4 regions of the Hahella sp. NBU794 genome follow, and region 1 is predicted to be linked to each of the others. Evidence: riboswitches for the same ligand, from Rfam matches in the RefSeq annotation. Region 1 holds a riboswitch; each other region holds the start of a gene.
What was found. Region 1 has a riboswitch for cobalamin ahead of ACQYWX_RS28320 (CbtB domain-containing protein). Riboswitches for the same ligand answer to the same signal wherever they lie in the genome.
Positions count from the first base shown of each region.

Region 2: it holds a riboswitch for cobalamin, as region 1 does, so the genes downstream of both, ACQYWX_RS03985 (TonB-dependent receptor plug domain-containing protein) here and ACQYWX_RS28320 (CbtB domain-containing protein) in region 1, are expected to answer to the same signal.
Region 3: it holds a riboswitch for cobalamin, as region 1 does, so the genes downstream of both, ACQYWX_RS29745 (ABC transporter substrate-binding protein) here and ACQYWX_RS28320 (CbtB domain-containing protein) in region 1, are expected to answer to the same signal.
Region 4: it holds a riboswitch for cobalamin, as region 1 does, so the genes downstream of both, ACQYWX_RS30125 (ribonucleoside-diphosphate reductase subunit alpha) here and ACQYWX_RS28320 (CbtB domain-containing protein) in region 1, are expected to answer to the same signal.

Region 1 is NZ_CP192738.1:6,439,983-6,444,822, forward strand. It holds gene cobD (threonine-phosphate decarboxylase CobD) at 1-885, opposite strand, end outside; gene cbiB (adenosylcobinamide-phosphate synthase CbiB) at 886-1,830, opposite strand; cobalamin riboswitch at 1,934-2,145, shown strand; gene ACQYWX_RS28320 (CbtB domain-containing protein) at 2,171-2,347, shown strand; gene ACQYWX_RS28325 (CbtA family protein) at 2,469-3,272, shown strand; gene ACQYWX_RS28330 (ATP-binding protein) at 3,277-4,840, shown strand, end outside.
Region 2 is NZ_CP192738.1:880,761-885,600, forward strand. It holds gene ACQYWX_RS03975 (phospholipase D-like domain-containing protein) at 1-75, opposite strand, end outside; gene ACQYWX_RS03980 (DUF3012 domain-containing protein) at 351-539, shown strand; cobalamin riboswitch at 684-880, shown strand; gene ACQYWX_RS03985 (TonB-dependent receptor plug domain-containing protein) at 992-2,938, shown strand; gene ACQYWX_RS03990 (hypothetical protein) at 2,970-4,151, shown strand; gene ACQYWX_RS03995 (cobyric acid synthase) at 4,190-4,840, shown strand, end outside.
Region 3 is NZ_CP192738.1:6,741,994-6,746,833, reverse strand. It holds gene ACQYWX_RS29755 (PLP-dependent aminotransferase family protein) at 1-1,256, shown strand, start outside; gene ACQYWX_RS29750 (hypothetical protein) at 1,263-1,868, opposite strand; cobalamin riboswitch at 1,975-2,250, shown strand; gene ACQYWX_RS29745 (ABC transporter substrate-binding protein) at 2,329-3,210, shown strand; gene ACQYWX_RS29740 (FecCD family ABC transporter permease) at 3,200-4,171, shown strand; gene ACQYWX_RS29735 (ABC transporter ATP-binding protein) at 4,168-4,840, shown strand, end outside.
Region 4 is NZ_CP192738.1:6,832,966-6,837,805, forward strand. It holds gene ACQYWX_RS30120 (ribonucleotide-diphosphate reductase subunit beta) at 1-223, opposite strand, end outside; gene ACQYWX_RS30125 (ribonucleoside-diphosphate reductase subunit alpha) at 252-3,113, opposite strand; cobalamin riboswitch at 3,239-3,460, opposite strand; gene ACQYWX_RS30130 (hypothetical protein) at 3,539-3,838, opposite strand; gene ACQYWX_RS30135 (pilin) at 4,084-4,840, shown strand, end outside.

The DNA of each region.
Region 1 (4,840 bases):
CAGCGCCTCCTTGAATACCGGCTGCGCCAGAATAAGCGCCTGCAGGTCGCGGCTCACCAGGGAGAGCTTTTCACGCATGGCGACAATCCAGGCCTCATCGCGCAACGCCCGGGTCGCCACATATTGCGCGGCGCTGTTCACTGTCCAGAGACCAAGCCGACGCTGCAACGCCTCTAACCAGTATGGCGCGGACGCCACAAATCCCAAACGCACTCCCGGCCATCCGAAAAACTTGCCGAATGAGCGCAACACCACAACGTTCTCCGCCAGGGTCTCGCCCAGCAGACTGGAATCTGTCTCCGCGTCGGCGAAGGCTTCATCCACCACCATCAATGCGCCAGTGGATTGCAGACGCAGCGCCAACTCACGCAGCGCCGCCAATGGCGTCCTACGGGCGGCGGGGTTATTCGGATTAATCGCCACCAGGACACGCAAGTTTTCTGTCTGTGTCAGACGCGCCGCCGCGCCCGCCAGATCTCCCGCAGGGTAATGAATAATTTTGAAGCCTTGACGACGCCAGTGATGCTCATGTTCGCGATAGCCGACGTCCGGCAGCGCCGCCACGCCGGGGGAGCAACAGGTGGGCAGGTGTTGAATCGCCCATTGCGTACCGGGAATCGCCAGCAGGGAATCGGTCCCGTAATAGGCGCTGGCGGCCTGTTGCAGCGCCGGATCGGGATAAGGCAGACGTCGAAACACCTCTGCCGGAATGCTTGTCAGCGGATAGGGAAAGGGACTGACGCCAGTGGACAGATCCAGCCAGTCATCAAGGGCGATACCGTAGCGTTGGCTGTACTTTTCCAGGTCGCCGCCATGGACGGGAACCGGTTCTTCCGCCTGGAATCCTGCATGGCCAGCCTCGTTATCGAAATCGCTCCCGTTCATTCAGACCGCTCCCCACAGCCACAACACGCCCGTTCCCAAAGCGACCATCGCTGTCCACAGCGCCAGAGAGCGATTGATGAGCCCACAGGCGCGTTCAATGGATTGCGCCGTGGCGGCGTCGCCGCAGCCCAGTGAAGGACGATACTGCAGACTGCCGTGATAGGTCGCCGCGCCGCCGAGTCGCACCCGCAGCGCGCCTGCGCCCGCCGCCATCACGGGTCCTGCATTGGGGCTTTTCCAGTGTCCGCCCTGGGCGCGCCAGCATCGCAGGGCGCTGTCCAGCGCGCCGCAACAGGCGTAACTGAACGCCGTCAGTCGGGCGGGAACCCAATTCAACAGATCATCCAGCCGCGCCGCCGCCCAGCCGAAATAGAAATAACGCGTGTTTTTATAGCCCCACATCGCATCCAGGGTATTGCTGAGGCGATACATCACCACACCGGGAACGCCGGCGAGCAGGAACCAGAAAATGGCGGCGAAGATGGCGTCGTTGCCGTTCTCCAGGGCGGATTCCGTAGCGGCGGAGGCGATCTCCTCCTCCCCCAACTCCGCCGTGTCGCGACTGACAATCATGGACAGACTGCGCCGCGCCGCCGCCGCGTCATGCCTGCGCAATGGCGCGGCCACCTGACGCACATGCTCCAGCAAACTGCGCCAGCCGATGGCGAGATAAAGCACGAAGGCGGAAAAGATAATGTGTCCCCAGCGGGAAGATTCGCTCCACTCGTTCGCCAGCCAGGCAAGCGTCGCCCAGGGCAGAATCGACGCCGTCACCGCCGCAGCGCCAAGCGCGCGGGTTGCTGTTGAAGAGAAGTCGGCGATGCGAATCGCTCCTTCCACCCAACCGGCGTAGCGCCCGAAACCAACCAAAGGATGCAGCCGGCGCGGTTCTCCCAACAGGGCGTCGAAAGTCAGGGCGAGGACAAGAATCAGCAATGTATCCATTGGTCAGTATGCGCCAAGCTCGTGATGAGGCGGCCTATTCTCACCATGGTCCGCGCGCATTGCAACCCGCTAACTTGTTGACTTCCCCTGCGTTCAGCCAATAGCATATCCCGCTGACCAAGGTGCTCGACCGCGAGATAATCGGGAAATCTGGTGCGCGATACGCTAATCCAGTGCTGCCCCCGCAACGGTAATCGAAAGTAATTTGCTAACGCCACTGTGTCGTCAGTTTTGACATGGGAAGGCGCAAATGTTGTGTCGAAAATGCTTCGACCTTTCGTAAGCCCGGAGACCGGCCTTGCTTTATCCACTGCAGTTCGTACGGGTAGGTGCGCAGATCATGCAAACTAAAAATCTCTCTCTTCCATTGCTGGCTTCCAATAACGCAGCGCTACAACTTATCGGCGCCATGTGCTTCGGCGGACTGATTCTGTTCGCAGTGGGCTTTCTGTCCATGGATGCGGCTCACAATGCCGCTCACGACACCCGGCACGCGTTTGCTTTCCCCTGTCACTAACAGTTACTGAATTCTGAGGCCCTGCCAGGGCCAGACGTTCGCCTGTCCGACTTGACGCCGCACCTCATGTGCGGCGCTTGCGCGCATAGCGACGTCACACCGCATTGCATGAGGAAGAGACATGTTGTTTCAGCGTATTATCCTGGCGTCGCTGCTGGTTGGCCTGTTGGCTGGCGGGCTGCTGAGCGCCGTACAACACTCCCAGGTCACCAGCATTATTCTGGAGGCGGAAACCTACGAAGGCGGCGAGGAGCCTGAGCCGGTCGTAGTGGAAGATCACCCGCATGCGGCGGCGGACGCCCATCACTCCCATGAACACGAGCACGGCGGCGCTGAAGCTGGCGGCCATCACCACGGCGATGACGCCTGGGCCCCGGAAGACGGCGTGGAGCGTACACTGTACACCCTGCTCGCCAACGTGCTCGCCGGCATTGGCTTCAGTGCGCTGATGCTGGCTTGTATGTACGCCGCCAGACTCAGCGGCAAAGGCGGCGCAGGCTGGGGCGCGGGATTATTGTGGGGGCTGGCGGGCTATGGCGTGTTCTTTGTCGCTCCCGCTCTGGGGCTGCCGCCGGAGATTCCCGGCATGCAGGCCGCCGCACTGGAAAATCGCCAATTGTGGTGGATCGCCACCGCCCTGGTTACCGCGATTGGTTTCGCCTTGCTGGCGTTCGCGCCGGGATGGAAAAAGCTGGGCGGACTGCCCCTGATGATTATTCCCCATCTGGTCGGCGCGCCGCACACCAATGCGCCGGAGTTCGCCGCCTCCAACCCACAGGCTCTGCAAGCGCTAGAGTCGCTGCATCATCAATTCATTACCGCCGCTACCCTGACCAACGCACTGTTCTGGGTGATCGTCGGGCTGGCCTGCGCCTGGTTCCTGCGCCGTTGGAGCAGCCAGGACGCCGCCCTGCAGGCGCGCTGAGTCAATGGACGTCGCCGCCCAGCCAGCCCTCGCCGCCTATCCTTTCGCCGCGGTTGTCGGCCAGCAACCGCTAAAAACCGCGTTGCTGCTCGCCGCCATCAATCCCCATCTGGGCGGCGTATTGATCAGCGGCCCCCGCGGCTCCGCCAAATCAACGCTGGCGCGGGGACTGGCGGATTTATTGCCAGAGGCGGCGGACAAGTTCGTCACGCTGCCTCTGGGCGCGTCTGAAGAGCGTCTGATCGGCAGCATCGACCTGCAACAGGCTATGGGCGAACGACGCGTACAGTTTAATCCCGGCCTGTTGGCCAAAGCTCACGGCGGCGTGCTTTATATTGATGAAGTCAATCTGCTGCCCGACCCCTTGGTGGACGCCCTGCTTGATACGGCGGCCTCAGGCGTGAACTTTGTCGAGCGGGACGGCCTCAGTCACAGCCATCCGGCGCAGTTTATTCTGATCGGCACCATGAACCCGGATGAAGGCGAACTGCGCCCGCAGTTACAGGACCGTTTCGGTCTCGCCGTCACTCTGGATGAAACCTATGACGTTGAACAGCGTATGGCTATCGTGGAGCGACGTCTGGATTTCGAACAGGACCACGACGCGTTTCAGGCGCAGTGGCGCGAAGCCCAGCAGGAACTGCAAACCCGCATCGCCGCCGCCCGCCAACGTTTACCACAGGTTCTCTGCCCGACGGACATACAACGGGACATCGCCAGCCAGTGCCTCGCCGCTGGCGTAGAAGGCGTGCGCGCGGACATTTGCTGGCGCCGCGCCGCCATCGCCCACGCCGCCTGGAGCGGCCGCAACGAGGTCAGCGCCAAAGACGTAGAAGCGACGCGAGCATTCGCGCTTAGCCATCGCGCCAATCATCAGGATACGCCGCCGTCTTCGACCGGATCGCCCCCCTCACAAGGAGGCGGCGGAGACGCCAGCGGCTCAGGGGGATCGTCACCCTCCTCGTCCTCTGGAACCTCCGGCGACTGGGGCGCCATGCCGCCGCAATTGATGGCGGCGGACAAGCCGGTAACGCCGCAACTGCCCGAGATTCCAACGCGACGTTCCCCGTCCTCCCGTCGCGACATACAGCGCAGCGGTGCGGAGCAACGCCAGGGCTCGGCCCTCGGTCGCGCGCAACGCAGCCGGCAGGCGCTGTCCTCACGGCCGGACTGGTTCGCAACGTTCGTCCATCCCGATAATCGGGACGATGGGTTACGCGAAATACGCTATCAACCCCGTCACCAGAGCCGCGACACCCTGAACTGCGTCCTGCTGGACACATCCGCCTCCACCCTGAGCCAACGCGCGCTGGCGCAGGCGAAAGGGGTGATTCTGGGACTGGCCCGACAAGCCTATCTGGCGCGGGAAAAACTGGCCGTGCTGGCGTTTGGCGCGCAGCGCGCGGAGTGGGTGATCCCCTGCCGACGCGCGCCCAAAGATATCGCCGCCCTGCTTAACGATCTTCCCGCTGGCGGCGGTACGCCGCTGCGACAGGCGCTGCTGCATGCGCGCCAACTGCTGGCGCGCCAGACCCGCGCCAACCCGCATCTGACCTGCCGTACGTTGC
Region 2 (4,840 bases), 1.4 Mb from region 1:
CTGTTTCTCAGCATTATCGAACCTTTCATCCGTGAGGGTTTGTTGGAGGAAAAAAGTCAGTTGATCCAGTTGCATGGGGAAAACGCCTTATTGCTAAAAATACAAGCGCACAGTCAGCGCTATAGGTGTTTGCTTTGTTCTATCTATAACTAAAAAAGCTTGCATGAAATGCCTTTAGATATCCAGCCTGCTCGGATGGCGCGCAGGTTGAGATAACTCGATAGAAACTTTTTCTGTCGTATCGGAAGCTGGTGCTGAAATTTATCGCCTAAAGTCTCCAAACATGAGCGCTCTCCCTTGTATACTTGCTCGCTAAATATGAATTGATGACTTGTTATTCAGGATTTCCTATGGCGATTAAACGCGTATCTTCTTGGCTATTGGTGGTGGGGTTGAGTCTGGGCGCTTTGGCCGGTTGTTCTCCAGAGGTGGGGAGCAAGGATTGGTGTGAGGATATGGCGACCAAGCCGAAGGGCGACTGGACGGCCAATGAGGCGACGGATTACGCCAAACACTGTCTGTTCCGCTCTGACAGCTAAGCGAACAGCCCCAAGCCTAAACTTTGGGATAAGTGGACCAGTTTTACATTTTGATAGTTATCAACAGGTTGTCGTCATCTTCGAGCCTGTTGTTTTCGTGAGGCGCTTTGTGCGCCTTGACTTTGCCGGGGCGGCCATTTAGCTTACGCCCCCATTGCATCAGGTGTCCTGAGAACATTCGTTCAAGGGATGAAACGGGAAGTCGGTTTAAGCCCGACGCTGCCCCCGCAACGGTAAATGAGTTAAACGACAACCCCCTGTCACTGCGGATTCGCGGGAAGACGTTGTCGCCGGTTACGCCACTCATGAGCCCGGAGACCGGCCTGACGCCTGCTTATCGCGTGGCATAGCGGAGGGCTTTGCCGGGACTCGTCTGACTCGACTCCTTTCCCTCTTTGCTTGTATCCGCTGCGCAACAATTGCATTCACTGGCGCTATTCTTTCGGAACATTATGAGGCTTGTAACCTTTTTGCTTTTAGTTGGCTCACAACTGACCGGCGTTCGCGCGGAAGAGTTGGAGCCTGTTGTCGTCGAAGCCAAGGCTCCATCTGCGGATGAGATTGACGCTGAGTATCAAACTGGCTTCGTGAAGGTGATCAAGCGCGAGCAATTTGACTCGAAAGTCGCAACCGTCGCAGACGTGCTGAAGAATGAAACCGGCGTTCAAGTACGCCAGAGCGGCGGACTGGGGTCATACTCCGCCGTTTATCTGCGTGGCTCCACCAGTAAGCAGGTGAACGTTTATCTTGATGGCGTATTGTTAAACGACGCGACTGGCGGCTCGGTGGACTTGAGCCAGATATTGCTGAACGGCATTGAGCAGATTGAAATTTATAAGGGCGCGACGCCAATTCAGTTGGGTTACTCTGGCGTTGGCGGCGCTATTAACATCAAGTCCCTTCGCTTCAGCAAACCCCTCAGGCAATTAAGTCTTGGGTATGGCTCATTCAATAGCCGCAAGGGGGCGCTTACATTCGCCGATAGCGTTGGCGAAACCAACTACCTGGCGTCCCTTGATTATCTCGGCAGTGATAACGACTTCGAGATGCTGAACAACAACCAGACCGAATTTAACCCCTACGATGACCGTGTGGAACGTCGTCGCAATGCGGATTTCAGTCAGTTCAACGGCATGCTGACGGCGGAGCGCAGCCTGTCGGATCGCACGGACTTGCAACTGATGGCGCAACATTTCAATAAAGATCAGCACTTACCTGATATCGCCAACCTGGAGAGCACGCGAACCAGTCTGGATACGGACTTCACTCGTCTGCAGAGCAAACTGAGCTTTGCCCGAAATACACAGGAAAATTATTCGGGGCGCATTTTCTGGTCCACACAAGAAGAGCGTTATGACGACAGTCAAAGCCGAATCGGCCTGGGCGTACAGAAAACGCGCGCTGACACAGATGTGGTCGGCGCAGAGTTATATGGCTCCTATTCAATCGGTCTGCATCTGCTCTCCGCTATGTTGGAGGCGCGCCGTGAAACTTATCAGGAAGAGGACCTGACCGGACGCAGCCAAAAGCAGGAGTTTGAGCGTTTTACCTACTTGCTGGGTGTGCAAGACGAATGGGCTGATGCGGAAGATATCTGGTTGGTGCGGCTGAGCGCGCGCCAATACTTTCTTGAAGATGAGACGCCCGCTGCATCTATGAGCGGGCGCACGGCGGTGGCCTCCGATTCCGCTCAGTATCATTCATTGCAGGCGGGCGTTCGTTACCGCCTGACAGATTGGCTGTCGCTCAAGACCAATGCATCCCGGGATGTGAGGTTCCCTCAGTTAGCGGAGAAGTTCGGCGATAGAGGATTCTTCATTGGTAATAGTGACTTGCAACCGGAAACAGCGTTGAACGGTGACATCGGATTTGAAGTGGGCGTAGATAGTTTTAGTGTATCTGCGGCCTATTTCTATCGGGATTTAAAAGATGCTATCGTCCCCTCTTATGACTCAAGGGGAGTCGGCCGCTTTGAGAATGTTGGCAAAGCAAGGGTTAGCGGAGTGGAAGTGGACGCCATGTATCGACCTGTTCCCGCCTGGACGTTTATCGCCAGAAGCACCGCCCAGGACACAGAAAACCTGTCAGACGCCCGTGACCTGCACGGCAAGCAACTGGCGGGCGCTTACACCTATTCCCACTTTTTATCCGCCGCCTGGAGTATCGGTCGCATCACTACCTCCGTCGAGTACCGCCATGAATCCGGGGCGTATTACGACAGCGCTCAGGAAACGGAAGTGGAAGATCAAAACATTGTCGATGTGGTGGGCCGCTGGTCCGACGGCGAGACAACAGTTGAAGTTAGCGCAAACAATGTGACTGATGAGGTCGTTGAAGCCTTCAACGGTTTCCCTTCTCCTGGACGTCACTTTTTTGTTTCTTTAATGCATTTATTTTAATGGCTTACTTTTAATAAAAGAGGGTTCAGTCATGCCAAGAAGCTACAAAATATTAGGATGGATTGGTCTATCTCAAGCGCTGGTCTTATTACTAAATGGATGTGGAGGTGGTGGGGTTGAGGGCACTGCGGGCACGACTCCAAACTCAGAGACTCTTGCTGTAATCGCTAACATTTCTACAAAGTTCGACTCAAGTGAAATATCTATTGCTTCAGCCGTCTCGCCTTATGATGTTGAGGAAGGTTACGCTGGCTCAGACAAGTCTGATATTGCCGTTGCTGCTTGGGGGGATTACTTTTATCGCTTGGGTAAGTTTGGCCAAGACAATATTACTAAATACAGTTTTGATCGTCCGGGGGGCGTTCCCGAGTGGCAAGTATCAACTAATGATTCTGGTAAGTCTTTAAGTAACCCATACGATATCTTATTTGTTAGTGAAACGAAGGCGTATGTACTTCGTTATGGCGCCTCTTCAATTTGGGTGGTTAATCCGAGCGATCCTGAAGAATTCAAAATTAAAGAAATAGACTTGAGTCACTACGATGACGATGGTGTGCCAGAAATGTCGGCTGGGGTTATCGTGAATGGGCGCCTCTATGTGGCCATGCAGCGCATGGACTCTACATTCACTCCTGATGATGCATACATAGCCGTCATAAATACGACTACAGATAAAGAAGTGAATACATTTACTGATGATGCTCAATACGGGATTAAGCTAGGTATCAAAAACCCGCACAAATTGGTGACGATGAATGGCTTTGTGTATGTTGTCGGTTCTGGCAGGTATGCAACATCTTCAACCCCGCCTGACTACACTGGGGGAATTGAAAAAATCAATACCACCAACTTTACCCACACTCAGGTAATTGATGACGACCTAGGTACTGATCATCCATACGGAGTTATTACAGATATGGCGATAGTATCAAACACAGTCGGTTATTTTAAAGGTTCTACCGGTTATAAAGACGATACTCTATATCGTTTTGACCCATCTACAGGTGCTGCCTATAAGTCCTTGATTCCGGGAACGAGCAACACAAATCTCCGAGCCCTTGCTGTAAGCCCTAGTGGAGAGTTATGGATAGGTATTGGAGGGGATAACCCAGATTTGGTTATAGCTAGTGTTGTGGCGGAACAGCGGAAAAAAACGATCCCTGTTAATAAGGACCCAGCACAGATTGTATTTATTGAAGTAGAGAAAAAGTAATTCAATGCAAACGTTGAGTAGTGGTCAAGGAATGCGTTGTGGCTAATAAGACGCTTATGATCCAGGGGACCACTTCCGATGCGGGCAAAAGCACGCTGGTCACCGCGATGTGTCGCAATCTGCTGCGGCGTGGCGTGAATGTGGCGCCGTTCAAGCCGCAGAATATGGCGTTGAACAGCGCTGTGACGATAGACGGCGGTGAGATTGGGCGGGCGCAGGCGGTGCAGGCGCAGGCCTGTGGCTTGCAGCCGCATACGGATATGAATCCGGTGCTGTTGAAGCCCAATACGGATATTGGCGCGCAAGTTATTATCCATGGCAAGGCTCGCGCCAACATGGACGCAGTGGCCTATCACGACTACAAACGCACCGCCATGCAGGCGGTATTGGAATCCTTTCAACGACTCTCTTCCGCTTACGATGCAGTTCTGGTGGAGGGCGCAGGCTCTCCGGCGGAGATTAACCTGCGCGATCGCGATATCGCCAATATGGGGTTTGCGGAAGCAGTCGACTGCCCAGTCATCCTGATTGCGGATATTGATCGCGGGGGCGTGTTCGCTCATTTGGTCGGTACCTTGGCTTTATTGAGCGAAAGCGAGCAGCGGCGGGTGCGCGGTTTTGTCATCAACCGTTTTCGCGGCGACATTGCTTTGCTTGAGCCCGGCCTGAAGTGGCTGGAGGAATATACC
Region 3 (4,840 bases), 300 kb from region 1:
CGCGGCCGCGATCCGGTTATTACGTGCGCCGTCGCAATCAGAATGGTTTGGCCGAACTGGAGGCGGCGTTGCCCAAGGTGACCGGATTTGAAGGCGCGCCAACCCTGGTGGACACCCAGCAGACTATCATGAGTCTGGTGCAGGCGACCCAATCCCCTAAGGGTATGAATTTCGCCATGGCGGCGCCGGCGACGCAGTTTTTGCCGGCGGCGGCGATGGAAAAAGCGTTCCGAGCGGCGTTGCGCGGGCCCAGTGAAGAGATTGAAGCGTACAGTTTTCCTCCTGGCGCGTTGCGTTTGCGCGAGGCCATTACGCAACGCATGAAGGACGCTTGGTGCGATCTGGAGCCGGACGACATTCTTATTACCAATGGCTGTCATGAAGCGCTGACTCTGGCGTTGAGGGCGGTGACACAGCCGGGAGATGTGGTGGCGGTGGAGTCGCCAACGTACTTTGGATTGCTGCAAGTCATTGATGCCTTGGGATTAAAGGCGCTGGAAATTCCCGCCGACCCGAAAAGCGGACTCAGCCTGGAGGCGCTGCAACTGGCGTTGGAGCAATGGCCGGTCAAAGCCTGCGTGGCGATGCCCAACTTTAGCAACCCTCTGGGGTGCCTGATGCCGGATGAGCGCAAGGAGCAACTGGTGCGCTTACTGGAAATCCGGGGCGTGCCCTTGATCGAAAATGACATATACGGCGAGTTGGGCTTTTCCGGCCTGCGGCCGCGAGCGGCGAAGAGTTATGATCGCGCCGGCGGCGTGCTGTATTGCTCGTCGTTTTCCAAATCAATCGCCCCCGGTTTGCGGGTGGGATGGATGGCGCCGGGGCGCTGGCGGACGCGGGTCGGTTACCTGAAATTCGCCAGCACCCTGGCCTGCCCAAGCTTGCCGCAGATGGCGGTGGCGCATTATCTGGCGCAGGCGGATTTCGACCGCCATCTGCGACGTATGCGCCATGAGTTCGCTGTGCATGTGGAGCGTATGACGACGGCGGTGCTGCGGCATTTTCCTACTGGAGTGCGAGTATCGCAGCCAGCGGGAGGGTTTGTGTTATGGGTGGAGCTGGAGGAGGACTGCGATACGGTCGCGTTGTATCGCAAGGCGCTGGCCGCTGGCGTGAGCATTGCGCCGGGAACTCTGTTCAGCGGCGATGGCGACAAGTACAGACATTGCCTGCGGCTCAATTGCGCGGCGCCCTGGACGGCGGAGGCGGAAGACGCGATCCGCCAGTTGGGCGTCTGGTTGCGCGCAGGCTAAGCGGGATTACCAGCCGAAGCTGAACGTGGGATCAATGAAGAACATGACGCCGCTATAACAGGCGAGCATCAGAAAGCTGCTGATAAAGCCGTGAAAAGCGGTCTTGTAGCCGGCTTCTTCGTCCTTCTTGAAAAGAAAGCGATAACCTGCGAAACAGCTCAAACCAATCACAAACAGCGCTACCAGGGCGAAGCCGCCGTTGATCACCTGCATATTGATGATGAAATTCTCTCGCGCCGTAGCGGCCGCCGGCGCTTCGTCCGGATACAGGATAAAAGAGCCCGGCAGCAATGGGTGGGCGGTGGCTTCAATGGTGTAACGATAGAAAGGCCAGAAGCGTCCACAGCGGGCGAGCAGACGATCGCCTTCCTGGGCGCTGACCACGGCGTTGGCGGCGAATAGCGGGCCGCCGCAAAGGTCGAATTCTTTTTTCACCTCTTCCCGGCTGTGCAGTTCGACACTGCGTTCGATGCTCACCGGCGACCAGCCGGTCAGATTGAAGACGGTATATTCCAACAGGCTCAAGCCATAGGCCAGTCCGGCATACATGAACACGAGGAACAGCAGACGTTTCAGAATGAGTCCATGGCGGGACAAGGGCGCGTCGGTCATACAGTCTTATTCTTGTCAGTAATTACGGGAGCGTAAAACTGACACAATCTTGCAGGCAGGTCCAGCGCCCCTCAGCGGCTTTCTGGACTTAAAATGATCAATTCACGATAATGTGGGCCGCAATGGTTCCAGTTGCTCAAAGTTCGATCATTTTCGATGAGAGCAGGATTAAATGGGAATCCGGTGGGCGCGACTTTATGCGCGTCCGATCAGCCGGAGCTGTCCCCGCAACTGTGAGCGAAGAGTTCGTCCCGGATAACGCCGCCCCTCCTTATCGCGACGTTATCAAAGGCCACTGGGTGGAGATTGTCTCCATGTTCGGGAAGGCGGGACAGGACTACGAAACGCAAGCCAGGAGACCTGCCATTGTTCGACTCCCATTCGGAGCCTGTTTTATCCGACCGTAAACGGGGAATTTACGCCGGATTCGCACCTCGCATCGATTCAAGGCGGCATCTGCATGTTGGTTAAGGCTTTTCGGGCCCTGGGAGTGCTATCAGCGCTTACTTTCACACTTTCCGTCAACGGGGGCGATGCGCGCGCCGCTGAGCCCACGGTCATGTCGGTCAATCAGTGCGTTGACCAAATGATGGGGTATCTCGCCCCGGAAAATCTGGTGTCAGTCACCTGGCTCAGCCATCAGCCCTCTGAGCTGGAAATTGCACCGACCTTGCGCGACATTCCCGCCAACTTTGGTTTTATCGAGCAAGTGCTGGAGCTTCGGCCGGATATCGTGATGGCGGGCCAGTATGGCGCTTCCTCGCTTAAGCCGCTGGTGCGGAAGTTCAATATGCGTTGGGTGGAGATTCCGTTGCCGCAATCTCTCGATGATTTGGCGTCAAGCTGGAGCCTGATGGGTGAAGCGGTGCGCAAACCTGAGCAGGCGGCCAGTATCGTTAGTGGGCTGAGAGCCTATTTCGCTCAGGTTCACGGGAAGATCGCGGATAAACAAGTCAGAGCGCTGATTCTGAACGCCAATGGCTGGATCGCTGGCGAGGGCAATTTCCAGGACGCCTTTCTGAACGCCATCGGCGTGATTAACGTGGCGAGCGAACAGGGCGTGCAGGGCTGGGGGCAAGTGGATCTGGAGACGCTGGTGCGCTGGCGGCCGGATTTGTTGCTGATGGTCAGCAACAGCTATGACAGCGAAGCGTTGGCGACGAATTGGGTGGAACACCCTTTATTGAAGCGCCGTCCTTCCCGTTTCGAGCCCCTGTATATCCCGGCCGACTGGCTCTCCTGCGGAACGCCTGCCATGACGCTGGCGGCCCAAAAGGTAGCGGATCACATATTGGCGCAAGAGCGTAAAGCGTCAGGGTCGGAGACTGCGGATGACTTATAACCGTTTGCTCCTGATTCTGAGCCTGTCGCTCGCCTTTTTGATCGGTTTGTCTCTGTGCACCGGCCGGGTGACCGGGGTGAGCTGGCCGGGGTGGGATCTGGAAACCCAATTGATTCTATGGGAAATCCGTCTGCCGCGGACACTATTGGCGCTGTTATGCGGAACCGTACTGGCGCTATCCGGCGCCGTGTTGCAGGGACTGTTGCGCAATCCGCTGGCGGACGCTGGCGTACTGGGGGTGTCCTCCACGGCGGCGCTGAGTTCGGTGTGCGCCATCTACTTCGGCTTTTCCGCCAGCGGCCTGTTTACGCCCGTGGCGGGCATTATCGGCGCCATGCTGGGGCTGCTGGCGCTGGTAATGATCGTAGGATCGGAAGCAGGCATCGTGATGATCATCCTCGCCGGAGCCGCGATTAATTCGTTCAGTTCAGCGTTGACGGCGCTGGCGTTAAATATGGCTCCGAATCCTTTCGCGGTGCAGGACATTCTGTTCTGGCTGATGGGGTCATTCGAACATCGCACCCTGCAGCACTTTTATTTGGCGGCGCCGCCTGCGCTGCTGGGGATGGCGTTGCTATTCAGCGTGTCGCGTTCCCTGGATGTCCTGTCACTGGGGGAAAACACCGCCCGCTCCATGGGCGTGCGTCTGCAGAAAGTGCAATGGGTGGCGGGCCTGGGCGTGGCGTTGGCGGTCGGCGCCAGTGTAGCGGTGAGCGGCGTCATTGGTTTCGTGGGGCTGGTGGTGCCTCACATGCTGCGGCCGTTTACCGAGTGGCGGCCCGGTCGATTACTGCTTCCCAGCGCCTTGGCGGGCGGGAGCCTGATGTTGCTGACCGATATCGCCGTGCGCTGTCTGCCGCCGGGACCGGAGTTGCGAGTCGGCGTCATTACGGCGCTGTTGGGCGGGCCGTTTTTCCTGTGGCTGCTGCGCCACCTGCGTAAAGCGGAGGCGTTGGTATGAGCGACGCGCTGAGCCTGGAGCTAAGCGGATTGCAGGTGGGTTATCCCGGCGCTCCGGTTCTATCCGATGTCAGTTTTCGTCTTCCATCCGGTCAACTGACGGCGATACTGGGCAGCAACGGCGCCGGCAAGTCCACTCTGTTGAAAACCATTGTCGGCCTGATCCCCAAATTATCCGGCGCCATGCGGTTGCAAGGTCAGGATCTGTGTGACATGGCGCCGAAACAGCGCGCGCAGCATATCTCTTATCTGGATCAGGATACCGACTGTCATTGGCCTTTGAGCGTAGAAACCCTGGTCAGTCTGGGTCGCTTTCCAGCGCAAACCCATCGCAGCAAATTAAGCGCGCAAGATCAGGCCCTGATTCAGAACGCCATGCGGCAAGCGGATGTCACGCATTTGGCGCAGCGCACCGTCACCCGCTTATCCGGCGGCGAGCGCGCCAGGGTGATGCTGGCGCGTGCGCTGGCGGTTGACGCTCCCGTATTGATGGCGGATGAACCGGTGGCGGGTCTGGACCCTCAACACCAGATTCAGGTGATGAGCCATTTGCAGGATTGGGCTGGAAGTGGGCGAATCGGCGTAGTAGTGCTGCACGATCTGACTCTGGCGCTGCGGTTTTGCGGACAAGCGATGCTGGCGATGCCGGATGGAACCCTGGTGGCGGGCG
Region 4 (4,840 bases), 390 kb from region 1:
CCAGCTTTTGTAAAACCTGTTCTTCCATCGCCTCCTCCGCCAGGGCTGCGGGCTCCGGCTCGTTGTCAGGGGCTCCCCCGGCGGCGGGGGCCGCGGCGGGGGAGGTGGAAACGGGTGACTGCGGAGAAACAGCAGAGGATGTGGACACAGCAGGAATCGCCACCGCCAGAGGATCGTCCCAGTCCGACAAGGTCGCAGTCTGCTTCATCAGTTCGGTATTCATGGTCATAGCTCCTGGTTGTTATCGTCGCTTACTGACAGGCTTCGCAGTCCGGATCGAGAATCGAGCAGAACTTCGGTTGCGGCTCCTGACTCTCAGTGTCGTCAACATCAGGTTTGGCGCTGTCGCTCTGGGAAGCGCCGGAAGAGATTTTCTCCATTTGCGTAGCGCCGAGAGAGCGCAGGTAATATGTCGTTTTCAGGCCGCGAGACCACGCCAGCTTGTACAGGTTGTCCAGTTTTTTACCGGAGGGTTCAGCCATGTACAGGTTGAGGCTCTGCCCCTGATCAATCCATTTCTGGCGACGGGAGGCCGCCTCCACCAACCAGCGAGGATCGATCTCAAACGCGGTCAGGAACAGCTGTTTGACGTCTTCCGGAATACGGTCGATCTGTGCGACGGAACCATCAAAATACTTAAGGTCGTTGACCATGACGGAATCCCACAAATCCCGCGCCTTCAACTCCTGCACCAACCAGGGGTTGATCACGGTGAATTCGCCGGACAGGTTGGATTTGACGAACAGGTTCTGATACGTCGGTTCGATGGACTGGGAAACGCCGACAATATTGGAAATCGTCGCTGTAGGCGCGATCGCCATGACATTGGAGTTACGCATGCCCTGCTTTTTCACCAGTTCACGCACCGGCGCCCAGTCCAGGCTGTGACCGCGATCCAGCGTGCAAAACTCCGCGCCGCGTTCCTGCTCCAGACGATCCAGAGAATCGATCGGCAGAACGCCCTGATCCCACAAGGAGCCTTCATAGGTTTCGTAGCGGCCGCGTTCTTTCGCAAGATTGGAGGACGCGGTGATCGCAAAATAGCTGATCAGCTCCATGGATTGATCGGCGAAGCGCACCGCTTCGACGCTGCTATAGGGCAGGCCAAGCTTGTACAACGCATCCTGGAAGCCCATCAGGCCCATGCCCACAGGACGATGACGCAGGTTGGCGTTGCGCGCCTGAGGAACCGCGTAATAGTTGATGTCGATGACGTTATCCAGCATGCGCACGGCGGTATACACGGTGTTGCGCAGACGGTCGTGATCAATTTCGCCATTGCGTATGTGGTTGACCAGATTGACTGAGCCCAGGTTACACACCGCAATTTCGTCCTGACTGGTGTTAAGAGTGATCTCCGTACACAGGTTCGAGGAGTGCACCACACCAACGTGTTGCTGCGGCGAACGCAGATTACAGGGGTCCTTGAAGGTCACCCAGGGATGGCCTGTTTCGAACAACATAGAGAGCATCTTGCGCCACAAGTTCTGCGCAGAAACTTTCTTGAACAGGGTAATAGCGCCGCTTTCCACCAGAGATTCATAGTGGGTGTAGCGCGCTTCAAAAGCGGAGCCGTATAAATCGTGCAGATCCGGCGCATCGCTGGGTGAGAACAGAGTCCACTCTTTGTCCTCAAACACCCGCTTCATGAACAGATCCGGAATCCAGTTGGCGGAGTTCATGTCATGGGTGCGGCGGCGTTCATCACCAGTGTTTTTGCGCAGTTCCAGGAACTCTTCAATATCCAGGTGCCAGGACTCCAGATAAGCGCACACCGCGCCTTTACGTTTGCCGCCCTGATTTACCGCCACCGCCGTGTCGTTGACGACTTTCAGGAACGGCACCACGCCCTGGGACTTACCATTGGTGCCTTTGATGTGGGAGCCCAAAGAGCGCACCGGCGTCCAGTCATTACCCAGACCGCCCGCCCATTTGGACAGCAGCGCATTGTCCTTGATCGCGCCATAAATACCCTCCAGATCATCCGGCACTGTGGTCAGATAGCAGGATGACAATTGCGGACGGTTGGTGCCGGCGTTGAACAGGGTCGGCGTAGAGCACATGTAATCAAAAGAGGACAACAGGTTGTAGAACTCAATCGCGCGGGCGTTGGGATCATCTTCCTGCACCGACAATCCCATGGCGACGCGCATGAAAAAAGCCTGCGGCAATTCCAGGCGGGTCTCGCGCCAGTGGATGAAGTAACGATCGTAAAGGGTCTGTAATCCCAGGTAGGTGAATTGGCGGTCAAGCTCAGGCTTCAGCGCAGCGCCCAGTCGTTCCAGATCGAATTCGAGCAGACTTGGCGACAGCAGTTCATGTTCCACGCAGCGTTCGATAATGGCGCGGAACGCAGTCGGATACAGTTCCGCCATTTCAGTTTCCGTGGCGGACGCTGCGATATTGAGATAGCTCAGCGACTCTTCACGCAAACCGTCCAATAACAAACGGGCGCACACATAGGAATAGTTGGGCTCTTCTTCGATCAGCGGACGCGCCGCCATGACCAGCGCGGCATTGACGTCTTTGTGTTTGACGCCGTTGTACAGGTTTTTCAACGCTCCTTGCAGGACTTTTTCCTCGCTGACGCCGTCCAGATCCGCGCATGCATCGCCGATCACTGTGCGCAAACGCCCCATATTCAGCGGCGCTTCCGTGCCGTCGGCGAATTTCACATTGATATCAGGATGCGTCTCCCCCGCCTGCTCGCTTGGCGCCGGCGCACGCTGACGGGCATGTTCTTCACGATACAACACATAGGCGCGAGCCACTTTATGAAAGCCGCCGCGCATCAGGCCCAATTCCACCAGATCCTGAATTTCTTCGATATGCACCGAACCGCCTTCGGGGCTGCGGCGACGCAGACGCGCCACGATATCTTTAACCAGTTTTTCTACGGAATCCCGCACACGGGGCGAGCCGGACGCGGAATGTCCTTCCACCGCCAAAAACGCCTTGGTCACCGCCATAGCGATTTTGCGGTCGTCAAACGGCGCAGCCTGACCGGTGCGTTTGATCACCTGCAGCAGGGCGTTATGAGTGTGTGACTCGGATGAAACAGATGGGGAGCTGGAGGCGCGCGCCTCGCTGGGGGACGAAAAACTACCGGTCATGGAATTGTCCTCTATCGCGTGTTCTGGCCGAACCTTCACGATTAGGGACATAAAGCGACGCGCAGACAGGCCGAAAATCGCCTCGCGTTTAGCGGCGCTTTATCATTACCCTGAGTCGCGAAGGCATGAATAACTTCAGCATGGCAGGTCTTCGGACTCGGGGGCGTTTACACGTTTTTGCGAACCTACGGCGACCGCTTCCCATCCTCTTTCAGGACAGTGCGTGGGCGTTTCCACCCGCGTCGCTTTCGTTCCCCCACACCGCTGCGCGTCAGTACCGGACTCTCACCGGATTCCCTCTTAGCACAACCTTTGAACAGGCGTGAACCATAGCTGAGGCACAATATATTGTTTTGACTATTAAAAGTAAATACTAGATGTAGAGGCTAAGCGAAATGACAAAGCGACGCGGATATTCAGAAAAATCAAGCGAGAATGGCGGCGATTAAGAACTTTTTCAAAAGCGCTTGGACGCCTATGCCGATGATGGTAAGAATAAAAATTTCTGCATACGCATCCGCTTTAGTAATCACTTTCAACGCAATCAGATAGAACCCAAGCGCAGCAAGAAAACCGGGCAGCCCTTGAACAAAGCCCAAAATCAGGGTGGCGACGAGCACAACCAAAAACGCTTCTATCAATCCAAGCGAGACTTTCAGCAGCTTAGCGGCAGCGAACAGGCAAGCGCTCTGGATCAAAACGCCAATGATTAGATTCAAATCCATGAGAATTCCTAAAAGGCGGCCATTCTAAACAGTAAACCGACGCAGTCAATACAGCTAAGCCACACTGACATCCCTAACGGCGAAGTTCACACATCCACGATTTTCATGGCGGTCGAGCAGCCGAAGTTTGCCCAACCTCATTGTCACCCCAAAAAATAAGCGGGTAATTACCTGAATCAAAAGTAGTTCAGGATGCAAATCAGCTAAACTGCTAGTAATTTTCTACTTCGTATTAAGGACTGGCTTTGCCTGAACGTCGCCGCTTTTTCAAAGAAAAACTGACGCCCTATTTTGCGCCGCCGATGTGGTTGCACTGTCTTTTGTACGTGTTAACGCTGGGCGTGTACGAACTATTCTGGCATTACATGAATTGGCGCAAGTATCGGCTTATATCGGGAGATCCTATCTGGCCGCCGCTGCGCGGGCTGTTCTTTTATTTTTTTATTCCTTCTCTGGTTAGTAATCTTGCGCGCAGTTCCTCCTTGTCGGGCCGCTCTGATCCTTTGCTTGGTCCATGGACCAGCGCGTTATATCTTGCGGTAGCGATAACCGCCGCTACGCTCGCACAAGCATTGAATCCTTTATTTATCCTGCCTTCCTTCTTCTTCCTGACCTATTTGAATTGGCGGGCGCGGTGGATCAATCAGCAGTTCATAGCTGTTCCAGCCCAGTCGAGCGCCGACGTCTCTGCGCTCAGTGTCGGCTCACCACAGCAACCAAATGGCGCTTCCCTCGTTTTTAAACCGTCTTTTCAGACTGTCGGTAGCTTTCGTTGGTTGGAGATCCTCACCTGTATCGCCGTGATTTGCATCGCTTTAACTTTCGCACTAGACGCCGGGCGTCACGCTACGATTAAAGCTCGCCTGACCGAAGCCTTTGGCTTATTGGAGGGAGTCAGAGTAGACATGGCGGAAAAATACGCCTTCTCCGGGGTCTGGCCGGAGCGAGAAGAACTACATGCGCTGAGTAACGTCGAGGCGATCTATTTCCAATCAACGGAGC